DNA from 3 places in the Leisingera sp. S2M4 genome. Region 3 is predicted to be linked to each of the others. Evidence: riboswitches for the same ligand, from Rfam matches in the RefSeq annotation. Region 3 holds a riboswitch; each other region holds the start of a gene.
The links. A riboswitch is a leader RNA that binds a small molecule or an ion and turns the genes downstream of it on or off. The one in region 3 is predicted to bind cobalamin.
Positions count from the first base shown of each region.

Region 1: another riboswitch for cobalamin. It lies ahead of ACZ52D_RS08975 ((2Fe-2S) ferredoxin domain-containing protein); the one in region 3 lies ahead of ACZ52D_RS12095 (CbtB domain-containing protein).
Region 2: another riboswitch for cobalamin. It lies ahead of nrdH (glutaredoxin-like protein NrdH); the one in region 3 lies ahead of ACZ52D_RS12095 (CbtB domain-containing protein).

Region 1 is NZ_AP040861.1:1,840,020-1,843,858, reverse strand. It holds gene ACZ52D_RS08980 (ABC transporter substrate-binding protein) at 1-578, opposite strand, end outside; gene ACZ52D_RS08975 ((2Fe-2S) ferredoxin domain-containing protein) at 565-1,284, opposite strand; cobalamin riboswitch at 1,373-1,575, opposite strand; gene ACZ52D_RS08970 (FAD-dependent oxidoreductase) at 1,660-2,916, opposite strand; gene ACZ52D_RS08965 (ABC transporter permease) at 2,913-3,725, opposite strand; gene ACZ52D_RS08960 (ABC transporter ATP-binding protein) at 3,718-3,839, opposite strand, start outside.
Region 2 is NZ_AP040863.1:228,992-232,830, forward strand. It holds gene ACZ52D_RS19930 (TonB-dependent receptor plug domain-containing protein) at 1-1,224, shown strand, start outside; gene ACZ52D_RS19935 (MarR family winged helix-turn-helix transcriptional regulator) at 1,257-1,736, opposite strand; gene ACZ52D_RS19940 (DUF2218 domain-containing protein) at 1,867-2,151, shown strand; cobalamin riboswitch at 2,215-2,406, shown strand; gene nrdH (glutaredoxin-like protein NrdH) at 2,508-2,729, shown strand; gene nrdI (class Ib ribonucleoside-diphosphate reductase assembly flavoprotein NrdI) at 2,734-3,150, shown strand; gene nrdE (class 1b ribonucleoside-diphosphate reductase subunit alpha) at 3,132-3,839, shown strand, end outside.
Region 3 is NZ_AP040861.1:2,496,029-2,499,867, forward strand. It holds gene ACZ52D_RS12075 (acyl-homoserine-lactone synthase) at 1-290, shown strand, start outside; gene cobF (precorrin-6A synthase (deacetylating)) at 375-1,133, opposite strand; gene ACZ52D_RS12085 (hypothetical protein) at 1,206-1,709, opposite strand; gene ACZ52D_RS12090 (CbtA family protein) at 1,777-2,475, opposite strand; gene ACZ52D_RS12095 (CbtB domain-containing protein) at 2,480-2,650, opposite strand; cobalamin riboswitch at 2,684-2,902, opposite strand; gene ACZ52D_RS12100 (DUF1636 family protein) at 2,997-3,323, opposite strand; gene cobA (uroporphyrinogen-III C-methyltransferase) at 3,320-3,839, opposite strand, start outside.

The sequences.
Region 1 (3,839 bases), 660 kb from region 3:
CTGCGCCCACCGCCCGCGGTATTGTTTTGCACCGCTTCGATGCGCGCCCTGGTCTCGGCAATCAGCGCATCCGCGCGATCCTGAACGCCGAAAATGTCGCCAATCACTTCGATGTCGCGCAGGATCGGCGCAATGGTCAGCGGCACGTCCTGAGGGTGCGCAGACTTGCACGACGCATCCACCAGATAGGTCCCCACGCCCAAGTCGTGCCACTTCTGCACCGATCCCAAATTGTCCTCCGAGAAGGCAGAGGCGAAGCCTGCGAACAGGAAGTCAGGCTCTTGGGTCAGCACGATTTCTGCAGCCGGATATTTCTCGGCCAGAACGGGGACGCTGTCGAATGCATCCCGCCACTGGTCCGGGATCTCGTCGTCGAGATAGGCGGTGCCGACCATGGCGCCCTGCAGACCGAGTGCCAGCATCACCTCGGTGGCCTGCTGGTTCAAGGTAATGGCCCGCTTCGGCGGCGTTTCGTAAGTGTAGGAGCTCCCACAACTTTGAACGGTCACCGGATCGGCCTGCGCCGCACCAGCGGCCGCAACAAGGCACAGCGGCATCAGAACTCTAAGCAAATTCATGGGTTTCTCCTGATTGATGGATAAGCAGGGACTGCGGAACATCCCCCGCGCAAAGAACCCGGGCCACCAGGCTGCGCACGTCCGCCAGATCGCGGACCCGGTACCAATCCCCTTTTGGATAGTGCACGATCACAGGCCCGTTGTTGCAGGGAAACAGGCAGCCGGCCGCCGTCACAAGACAGTCAGAGGCCAACTGCATGCGGCCCAACTCGGCCTTCAGCGCCGCCAACAGGTCGGGTGCATCCTTCAGATGGCAGCGCGGTCCAGTGCAGACCAGCAGGTGGTGACGATGGGGCGGAGGACTGTTCCAGCCTTTGCCCAATTCGCCGTCTGGTCTCGGTTCCACTTCCGTCAGCGGCACCTCGGCCCGCGCAACATGGCCAAGGACCGAAGGGTCAGCTTGCGGAGCCTCAGCCAGCAGAACCTTCGGGCGTGTCCCGGTCTGGCGCGCCAGCCAGGCCCCCACTGCGCCGGGCAGCCAGGCCTCTATGCTCTGCGAAAACGGGAGGCCAACCGGACGTAGTTCGATCCGCGTCGCTCCCAACGTCGCCATATCGTCCAGCGCCCGCCAAAGCCCCTCGCCGCTGGCTTCGAGCCGGACCGCCACCGCCGCACAGGGCGCCGCTGCCGCCAGCCCGTCGGCCAGGGCCTGAAAGCGGGATTGGCTGACATACGAAGCGGAGATCAGATAAATTCGGGCGTCCATGCAAGCCTCTCAAGCGGAGGCAGGCAGGCGCTGGCGCGAAGCGCTGGGGACACTGTCATCTCTTCCTCCACGGGCCCTCCGCCCGATTGGTTACGGTTTACCGATGGCAGGTCTCCTGACTTGCGGATCAAAGCGTGCCGTCCCTTCCCGGATCCGCCGGATCCAGTGGTTCTGACGGGGTACTCTCCGCTCACAGTTGCGGGGGCAGTTCTGGACTTGGGCCGCTCAGCCCGCACCAGATTCCCTTTTCATCCCATTGCCATACTCGGCCGGGAACCATCGGTTTTTGTCTGCGCAAATCGGCTTGGCCTGTCAACCGCTATAATTAGCCACGCAACCACGCCCTTCGAGCAGGGAGGATGCGTCGGAACATGGTCAGGTCAGTCCCCCGAGGCGGCGCACCTGCGCACCAACGCGCTCCCCGTCTACGGTCGCCATTGTTGCGGCGATGCCTGCGGCTTCCCCGGTGGCAAAAGCCGTCCCCATGACACGGACCGAGCCGTAAGCGACAGGATCGGCCCCGATGACGCGGCCAGACACAAACAGATTGTCGAGGTCGCGCGCCCGCAGACTGTCCAGTGGAACCGAGGCGTAACCATGCCCGCCAACCGGGTGATAGACCGGCTTGCCGGCTTCACCGTGCAATTCTGCGGGCCACGCCGCCCGGGCGATGCTGTCGGGGCGTTGCCGCCCGCAGGCGAGATCCTCGGCCGTCATCTCATACCGAGTGGCAGGATGCCTGCTTTCACGAATGCCAATCTGCGGACCAGACTGGGCCAAGAAGCAATTCTCGAACCCCGGCACGTGATCGCGCAACATCTGCACATAGTCATTCGCCATCTCCCGCGCGCACCGCTCCGCCCGCGTAAAACTAGCGGACGTGAGGTCGGGCAGCGCCAGATCGATAATCATCCACCACATGTCGCCAGTGCCGGGAATGCGCGTATAGATGCCGCCATCCTCGCGACGGATCGGATAGACGCCGGTCTTGTTGTAACGCTGGATGGCCGCCTTGATCGCCGCCCGGTCAAAGGGGACCCGCGGATCCAACCCGGAAATCCGGATCGGGGCAGAGACGGCCTGCAACTGGCCGTTCATGTCGCCCTCACGCATTGTGATACCAGACACGAGGGACAGATTGGCGTCGCCGGTCGCATCGACAAAGCCCTCAGCGATGATCCTTCGGCGGCCCTCCATTCCGGCGACGGTTACAGCCTCTATGCGGTCAGCCGTTCTGGTTGCGGCGGCGACACGAGAGTGCAGCAGCACATCAACGCCGTGATCGGCAAGCACCCGGTCGAACGCCAGCTTTGCGATCTCGGGGTTCAACAGGATGATCCAGTTGCCCGTGGTTTCGGAATTATGGGCCTCGGTATTCATTCCGCAGGCCCGCATGGCCTCCAGCACCAGATCCCCGGCCCCACCGACCGCTTTTACCGGCTCAGGCCCTTGCTGGAAAAATCCGCAGTAGGCCAGAACCTGCGATGTGGTCGCCGCGCCGCCGAGAAAGCCGTATTTTTCCACCAGGCATACCTTGCCGCCTGCGCGGGCAGCGCCGAGCGCCGCCCCGATGCCGGCAGCGCCCCCACCGGCCACGACCACATCATATTCGCTTTCGGTCTTCCGGCTCATGTCCGCCAACCTAGAACGTGCTTTTCCACCAGCCCCACGGTGGTAGACAGCAGCACCCCCAGCAGCGACAGGATCGTCACCCCGGCAAACAAACGTTCAAGGTCGTACAGCGATCCGGCCTGCAGGATGTAAGCGCCGATGCCATGTTCGGCGCCCAGCATTTCCGCCGCCACCAGCAGGATGATCGCGATGGCCAAGCTGACACGCAGCCCGGACAGGATGCCGGGCATGGCGCCGGGCAGCACGATCCGCAGCACCACCGTCGACCAGCGCAGGCCAAAGCTCTGGCCCATCCGGATCAGCGACCGGTCGACGTTGTCGACCGCGCCATAGGTGGCAACAACGGTTGGTGTGAAGGTGCCAAAGGCGATCAGCGCGTATTTCGACGCCTCGTCAATGCCGAACCAGATCACGAACAGCGGGAGCAGGGCGATCTTGGGGATCGGGAATATCGCCGCCACAAGGGGGACGAGCCCGGCCCGAACAAACGAAAACAGGCCAATCATCACGCCGACGGTGATACCGGCAACGGCACCGATGCTGCCGCCGACCAGAAGCCTCATCAGCGACGGGGCCAGGTTGGTCCACAAGGCGCCGGATGCGGCCAGATCCCACAATGTCAGGAATACGTCCGACGGGCGCGGCACCGTCAGCGAAGAGATAAAGCCCGCACGCGTTCCCCATTCCAGCAAGGCAATCAGGACGATAAACACGACCAACCCCACCCAGCGGGGCGATGACGGACGGAAACCGCCGCCCCGGAATTCCACCGGGCGGACGTCTGAGGTCTCGGTTGCGCTGTCAGTCATCGATCAATTCCATATCTGCAGCCTCAGCCTCGGCGCGCATCAGCGCCCAAAGATGCTGCTGCGTGCGTTCCAGTTCAGGGTCGTTGGCGCGACGCTCTGCAAGCGGGGTGTCGA
Region 2 (3,839 bases), on a different replicon from region 3:
ACCGGCCACCGGCTGGAGCTGACCGGCCAGCAGATCAGCGATGATGCGATCCGCCCCTACCGCTCCAACATCGGCGAGGTGATCGGCGGGCGTCCAGTTCCGCTGACCCGGCGTTACGACACTGAACGCACCACCTACAGCCTGCGCTACGAGAGCACGATCGACACAGGCATGTGGGATCCCGAAGCGGTGCTGGGCTATTCCGAGGCCGACGTGCGGGTGCCGGAACCCTATGGCAGCAAGGGCGTCTCCAGCACCCTGTCGGCCAAGGTGCAGAACACCTTCCACCTGTCGCAGCGCAGCACCATCGTTGCCGGTCTGGACTATTACGACCGGGAGTCCGAGTACTCTGACCCCTCCACCAGCGGGCTGCGTGAAGCTGCCGACAACATCGGCCTGTTCGCCCAGGCCCGGCTGGAGCCTTCGGACCGCTGGAAGCTGTCGGCGGGCCTGCGGTATGACTGGCAGGACTTCACCGGCTCTGGCGGCCAGGAGCTGAGCGTGTCCGGTGCCAGCGGCAACCTGTCGGCGCGCTACAAGGTGACGGACGCGCTGTCGCTGCGGGCGGGGTATTCGAGCGTGTTCGGCGGCATCCAGCTGGAAGACAACTACGTCTTCGATCCGGGCTGGACCTATGCCGGGCTGGAAAGTTCGCGGGCCGAGAATTTCAACCTCGGCGTCGACTGGAGCGCGGGCAATCTTACGCTGGGGGCCGAGGTCTTTCGTACCGAGGTCGAGAATGCGCGTGAAAATTCGGGCAACATCGATTTCCAAAGCGAAGGCTACAGCCTGGGCGCGACCTACGGCTGGCTTGGTGGTTTCGTGCGCCTGAGCTTCACCGACAGTGACATCGAGCTCAACGGCGGTTCCACCGGCAGCTACGAGGCGCGCGATCTGGGGGCGCCGCTGGGCCAGGTGCTGGCATTGCAGATCCAGCAGGAACTGCCGCAGTACAGCCTGCTCGTGGGCGGCAGCCTGGATCTGGCCCGCGACTACGACACCGGCGGAGCGGGCACCCAGGAGCTGGACGGCTATGAGGTCGTGAACGTCTTCGCCGAATATACCCCGCCGTCGCTGAACGGCGTGACCCTGCGCGCCTCGGTGCAGAACCTGTTTGACGCGGACTACGCCGACCGGGCCACCTATGGCGGTGAATATGCTTCGATCGTGCCGCTGAAGGAGCCGGGACGCACCTTTATGATCGAGGCGGTCGCGCGGTTCTGAGGATCAGCCGTGAAGCCGCCTGCGGCGCGGCTTCACGGCAGCAGCTTGATCAGCAGGCGCGACAGGGCATAGGCCTCCTCGGTGGTCAGATGCTGGCCGATCTCGGTCTGCATCGCTTCCCAATAGGTTGGCCAGATCTTCGCATGCAGCCCGGCGCCGCGGTCGGTGAGAAAGAGGATCTGCTTGCGCCGCCCGTCGGCGATGAATTCGCGCCGCAGCAGCCCGTCCTTTTCCATCCGGGCCACATGTCGGGAGAGCGCGTATTGCGGCACGAACAGCTTGTCCTCCAGCGCCGCCATCGGCTGGCCGTCGGCACCGGCGCGCTCCAGTTCGAGCAGGATCTCGTACCAGATCGGGTCATTGATGCCATGGCTCTTCAGCGCCCGCGCGATCCGCGGGTGGAACTTGCGGTGGGCGCGCATGATGTTGAACCAGGCGCGGTTGTAGGCAATCGCTTCGTCGTCGTCTCCGAAGAAGGCGGCGTTCGGCGAGGGGCCGGGGCGGGTGGTCATGGTCGCGTCCTTTCAGGTGGCACCAATGCAAACGCCCAGAACGCAGACCAACGCCGGGCGCGGCGTGTTGAAACGGTTTAAAATCAATATCTGCCAGTATCTTGGCTATTATCAATTCTAAGGAGCAGCAATGCAAACACGCGCGGTTTTCCACTCGGCGCAGGCCGCAGGCCTTTATACGCGCCTCGTCCGCCATTTCGGTCACAAGATCCCGGTCGTCGAGAGCCCGGAGGGGGCGGAGCTGCAATTCGTCTGCGGTCTGGCGCAGCTGCGCCATGACGCGGATCGGCTGAGCATTCACGTCACGTCCGCGACCGCGGCCGAGCTGGCGCAGACCTGCGAGGTGGTGGAAAGCCATCTGCTGCGCTTTGCCTTTCGCGAGGACCCGGCCCCGCTGGTGTGGCACCGGGGCTGAGACCCGTGCGGCTTTTCCTGTGGATATCGAAAACAACATATTGACGGGTGGCTAGGGTATAACCCTATATGGAGTGGCTTTGGTGCCTGTGATTCACATCAGAGGCTAAGAGGGAAACCGGTGCAATTCCGGTGCTGCCCCCGCAACTGTAAGCGGCGAGTCAAACCCCATATGCCACTGGCGCACCGGCGCCGGGAAGGCGGGCCAGACGTCGGAGCCGCAAGCCAGGAGACCTGCCAGGGCTGATGAGACGTGAACCACAGGCGGCGGGCCTGGGTGCGTGGACCGGCCTGCCCCCTGCAGCGCCGCCCGTGACCCTGTCCCCTTGTCCGCAACAGCAGATAGGGACCAGACCAATGACCATCACCGTGTATTCCAAACCGGCCTGCGTGCAATGCACCGCCACCACCCGCGCGCTGGATGCGCGCGGGCTGGCCTATGAGGTGATCGACCTCAGCGAGGACAGTGCGGCGCTGCAGAAGGTGCAGGACATGGGCTATCGCCAAGCGCCGGTGGTGGTCGCCGGGGAGAGCCATTGGGCGGGCTTTCGCCCCGACATGATCGCTCGCCTGGCCTGACGCCGTGGCGGGGCTGGTCTATTTCTCCAGCGGCTCCGGCAATACCCATCGCTTTGCCACGCGGCTTGGCCTTGCGGCCACGCGCCTGCCGCTGCGCCACGGCGACCCGCTGCCGCAGATCCTCGCGCCCTTCGTGTTGATCTGTCCGACCTATGCGGACGGGCAGGGGCGCGGCGCCGTGCCCAAGCAGGTGATCCGGCTGCTGAACCAGCCGCCCCTGCGGGCGCTGCTGCGCGGTGTGATCGGCGCGGGCAACCGGAACTTTGGCGAAACCTTCGCGCTGGCGGGCGACGTGATCGCCCGCAAATGCAATGTGCCGGTGCTGTATCGCTTTGAATTGGCCGGCACCGAAACCGACATCGCCCGCGTTCGCGCCGGGCTGCAGAAATTCTGGGGGACGGAATGCTCGATTCCAGCGTAACCGGCGAGCGCGACTATCACGCGCTGAACGCCATGCTGAACCTTTATGATGCGGAGGGAAACATCCAGTTCGAGGCCGACCGGGAGGCGGCGCGGCAGTATTTCCTGACCCATGTGAATCAGAACACCGTGTTCTTTCATTCGCTGGATGAAAAACTGGGGTATCTGGTTGAGGAAGGCTACTACGAGGCTGAGGTGCTGGAGCCATATGACCGCGCCTTCCTGCACCGGATCTGGGACGCGGCCTATGCGCATAAATTCCGCTTTCCGACCTTCCTGGGCGCTTTCAAGTATTACACCTCTTACACGCTGAAGACCCGCGATGGCGGCCGGTACCTGGAACGCTACGAGGACCGCGTGGTGATGGTGGCGCTGACGCTGGCGCGCGGCGACGAGGCGCTGGCGCTGCGGCTGATGGAGGAGATCATCACTGGCCGCTTCCAGCCCGCCACGCCCACCTTCCTGAATGCCGGCAAGAAGAGCCGGGGCGAGCTGATCTCCTGCTTTCTTCTGCGGCTGGAGGACAACATGGAAAGCATCGGCCGCGGCATCAACTCGGCGTTGCAGCTGAGCAAGCGCGGCGGCGGCGTGGCGCTGATGCTGACCAACATCCGCGAACATGGTGCGCCGATCAAAGGCATCGAGAACCAGTCCTCCGGCGTGATCCCGGTGATGAAACTGCTCGAAGAC
Region 3 (3,839 bases):
GCAGCCGCGACCGGATGCGTGTCAGGCAGGCGCTGGGAGTGAATTTTGCCCGGCTATCGCAGGAGCGTAGCATCGACAGCTTCCTGTGCCTGACCTCGGTATCGGCGGCCTTGCTGACGCGCCGGGCCGGGCTGGTGATGACCCCCGCCGGGCCGCGGTTCGAGGTGGCGGGGGAAACCTGTCAGGCGTATCGGATCACGGTGGACGTGGAGAAACTGCACGAGCAGGCGCCGGGGCTGCCGGAACCGGAGGCTGCGCATCTGCCGCTTCAGCAATCCAGTGGCGGCTAGTACCGTGGAAGGCTCACACGCGCGGCGCGCGAGGGGAGCCTAGGCTGAGCCGAGATCGACGCCGTCGCCCGCTCTTGCAGGTCTTCAGACCACGCGGCGGCGCAGCAGGTAGATGTCCATGATCCAGCCATGCTCGGCCCGGGCCGCCGCGCGGGTGCGGATGATCTCATCGCGCATTTCGCTCAGAGGTCCGGACAGGGAAATCTGGTTTTCCATTCCCGCATAGGCAGTCCAGTAGATCTCTACCCCCTGCGGCGCGATGGACTGGAAGGAACATTCTCCGTCCAGCATGATCACCAGCGTATCGGCGCTCTCCGGCCAGCCCTGTTCGCGCAGCTGGCGCCCGGTGGTGATGGTGAAAGGGGCACCGATCTCGTTGAGAGGGATCGCATGAGCCGCGGTCAGGGCCTGGATCGAGGTAATGCCCGGGATCACCGTCAGCTTGAGGTCAGCGCGCTGTTGCAGACGGCCGGCAATGCGCATGGTGCTGTCATAGAGCGAAGGATCGCCCCAGACGAGGAAACCCGCCTTGCCGCCGTCGGGCAGATGCGTGCTGATGTTCTGCCACCAGATCTCGGCAATGGCATCGTGCCAATCGTCGACCCGTTTGCGGTAGTCGCGGATGGTTTCGTCCCGCACCGGCAGGGAGAACTCGACGATCCGTGGGCCGTTGCCCTTGATTGCCTGGTGGCAGATTTCGCGCCGCAGCCCGGCCAGATCATCCTTGCCGACCCCTTTGTTGGGGATCAGGATCAGGTCCTGCGCGTTCAGCGCGTCGATTGCCTGCAGGGTCATGTGCTGCGGGTTTCCGGTGCCGATACCGATCAGGCTGAGTTCGATCATGGCGGGGCCTTTCATGCGTGGACACGCCCCCTATGGAGCCGTGCCGCTGGTCTTGCAAGCGCGGGGTGACGGTCAGGTGCCCTCAGCGTCGGACGGCACGGTTGTCGTGGCCTCGACGGGCTGTCCCCCCACCGTCAGCGCGCTGTGGTTGTTGGTGTTCAGCGAGACCTTGACGACTGCCCCGGCAGGCAGCGACGGCAGGTGAACCCACTCTGCATAGAGCCGGGCAAGCTTGTCACCGTTCACGTAGACATGGGCGTGGCCTTCACCGGGAACATTCTCCGCCGAAGCATTCTGCGGGGCAAAGCGGAAGTTCTGCGGCAGCACCTGCAGGTTCCAGCCGGACATGGGATCCTTGTGCAGACGTATGGCAACTCGGGGTGCATCCGGGCCCGACGGCAGATCGACCGCCGTCGCGTGGTCATGGGCCATCGCGCCCGCGTGGCCACCGCCGTGATGTGCCGGGTCGCCGTGGTCGTGGCCGTCAAAAGTGATGCCATTGCCAGCCGCGGTGACAAAGCCGATGCCGCCTCCGAACAGCAGTCCGATGGCAAAGAGAGCGAGAGAACGGGACATCAAGTCTTCCTCGGACAAGAACTGTCCCCGCCGGACTTCTCCGGCGGGGCGCAAGAGGGCAGCCGGGTCAGGCCGCTGCGAGCGAGCGCTTGCCTTCGGTCTGCCAGAAGTGGCCGGCAAAGGCCCCCAGCAGCACCCAGGCCGCCATTCCGATCCCGAAGGCACGGGCGGCAAACAGCGCGCCGATCTCGGTCGGCACCGGTCCCGAGAAACTCTCGGGTTCGGGGGCGCCGATGACATGCGGCGCCAGCAGCAGCAGCGCGGCGATCAGGTAGCTGACCATGTTGCCGCCAAAGGCGATCAGCCACATGGCCACGCCCGCGGTGGCTACGGTGGCGGTCCACCAGATCTGGCGCAGGCCGACATCCGCGGCCGCGACGCCGGGCACCTCGGGGGCCAGCGACAGGCCGGGCGCGAAGTGGAAGGTCACGAAGCCTGCCACACCCCAGAGCAAACCGCTGCGCGCGTTGATCGCATGGCCCTGACGCTCGGCCACCGACATCAATGCAACCATGACCAGCGCATAGCCGGTGTAGGTGAGCATGGTGAAGATGACGCTCAGCCCGTCGCGCACCGGATCGGCGAACAGGCCGGGCAGGTCGGGATGGGCCGACACGGCCTCGGCGCCGAAATGCACCAGTTCACCGCCCTCGTAGAGTTCGGCATGGAGCAGAACAGGCTGCACGAAATAAAGCTGCAGCAGGGCGGTGATCAGCCCTGCTGCAGCGCCAGCGAACAGGCCGCTGGTCAAAATACGACTGAACATGGCCTTAGTGGCAGGGGAAGCCGGTTGCGTGGCGTACATCGTGCGCCGCGTCATGCAGCGCGGATGCCTGCACATGGCCGGTCAGCGTGAGGATCCCCAGCCCGAGAACCACGGCAAACAGGGCCGGGATTACGGAAGTGCCTGCGGCAGAAGCGTTGAGCGTCTTGGTCGTCATTGATGGTCTCCTTGCCGTCACACCCGACGGCGTAAGTTTTCATTCGCACACGGCCGGTCTCCTGACTCGCGGGTCGCTGCTGCTCTCCTCCTTCCCGGCGTCTTACGCGCCAGTGGATGCCGAAGAGCCGCTCGCCGCTCACAGTCGCGGGGGCGGTTGAGGCTGCGGTGCCGCGATTTGGTCCACCGTCCTCATTCCCGTTTCAGTCCTGGTGCTTGGGCACCTTTGGACACCGTATCCAATGGTAATGCCTCGCGGGGGCGATTCCGGTCAAGGAAGAAACCGCCCCTTGACCGGTTGTCTGCGGCATATCTGCGGGCCGCGGGGGCAGATTGGCGGTGCGAGGTCAGCCCGGGATGCGGGCAATCGCCTTGTAGCGCAGCTTGCCCAGCGGGCGGGCATCGGCGAAATTCCCGTCAGCGCTGCGGGCGTACAGGTGCAAAAAGGTCAGCACGTCCGGCAGATCGTCAGCGGAGATTTCACCGAACAGATAGGCGGTCTTGCCGGATTGGCGCACCGCCAGTGTCTGCGGCCTGTGGCAACCGGACATGCAGTCCACCTGCGTCAGGCGGGCCGCGATCCCTGCGCGCTCCAGTGCCGCGGCGACCTGCCCGGGCAGGGCAGGGTCCGCATCGCGGCATGTGCGGCACAGGGTGAGGGTCGGCACGCTCATACGCCGGGCAGGTCCTGATCTGCCAGCGGCCCATAAAGGATCAGCACCGGGGCGGTGGTTTCCATGGCGCGCAGCACCTGCGGCAGTTCACCGACTGTGTGGCAGAACAGCTTCTGCTCCGGGGTGGAGACGCCCTGCGCCACCAGCGCGTGGGTCTCCGCAGGCAGCCCGGCCTCCATCAGCTTTTCCGCCAGCGCGGCGAAGGTACGCTTGCCCATGTAGACCACGGTGGTGGCCTGCGGGTCGGCCAGCGCCGCCATGTTCAGATCGTCCGGCAGCCCGCCGGTCACGTCATGGCCGGTGATGAACTGCAGCCGCCGCGCGGTCAGCCGACGGGTGAGCGGGATATTGGCCGCCGCCGCCGCCGCCGAGGCCGCGGTGACGCCGGGCACAATCTCAAACCCGATCCCGGCTTCGCGCAGGGCGGTGATTTCTTCCTCGAGGCGGCCGAAGACGCCCGAGTCGCCGGATTTCAGCCGTACCACCCGCAGCCCGGAGGAGGCATAATCGACCAGC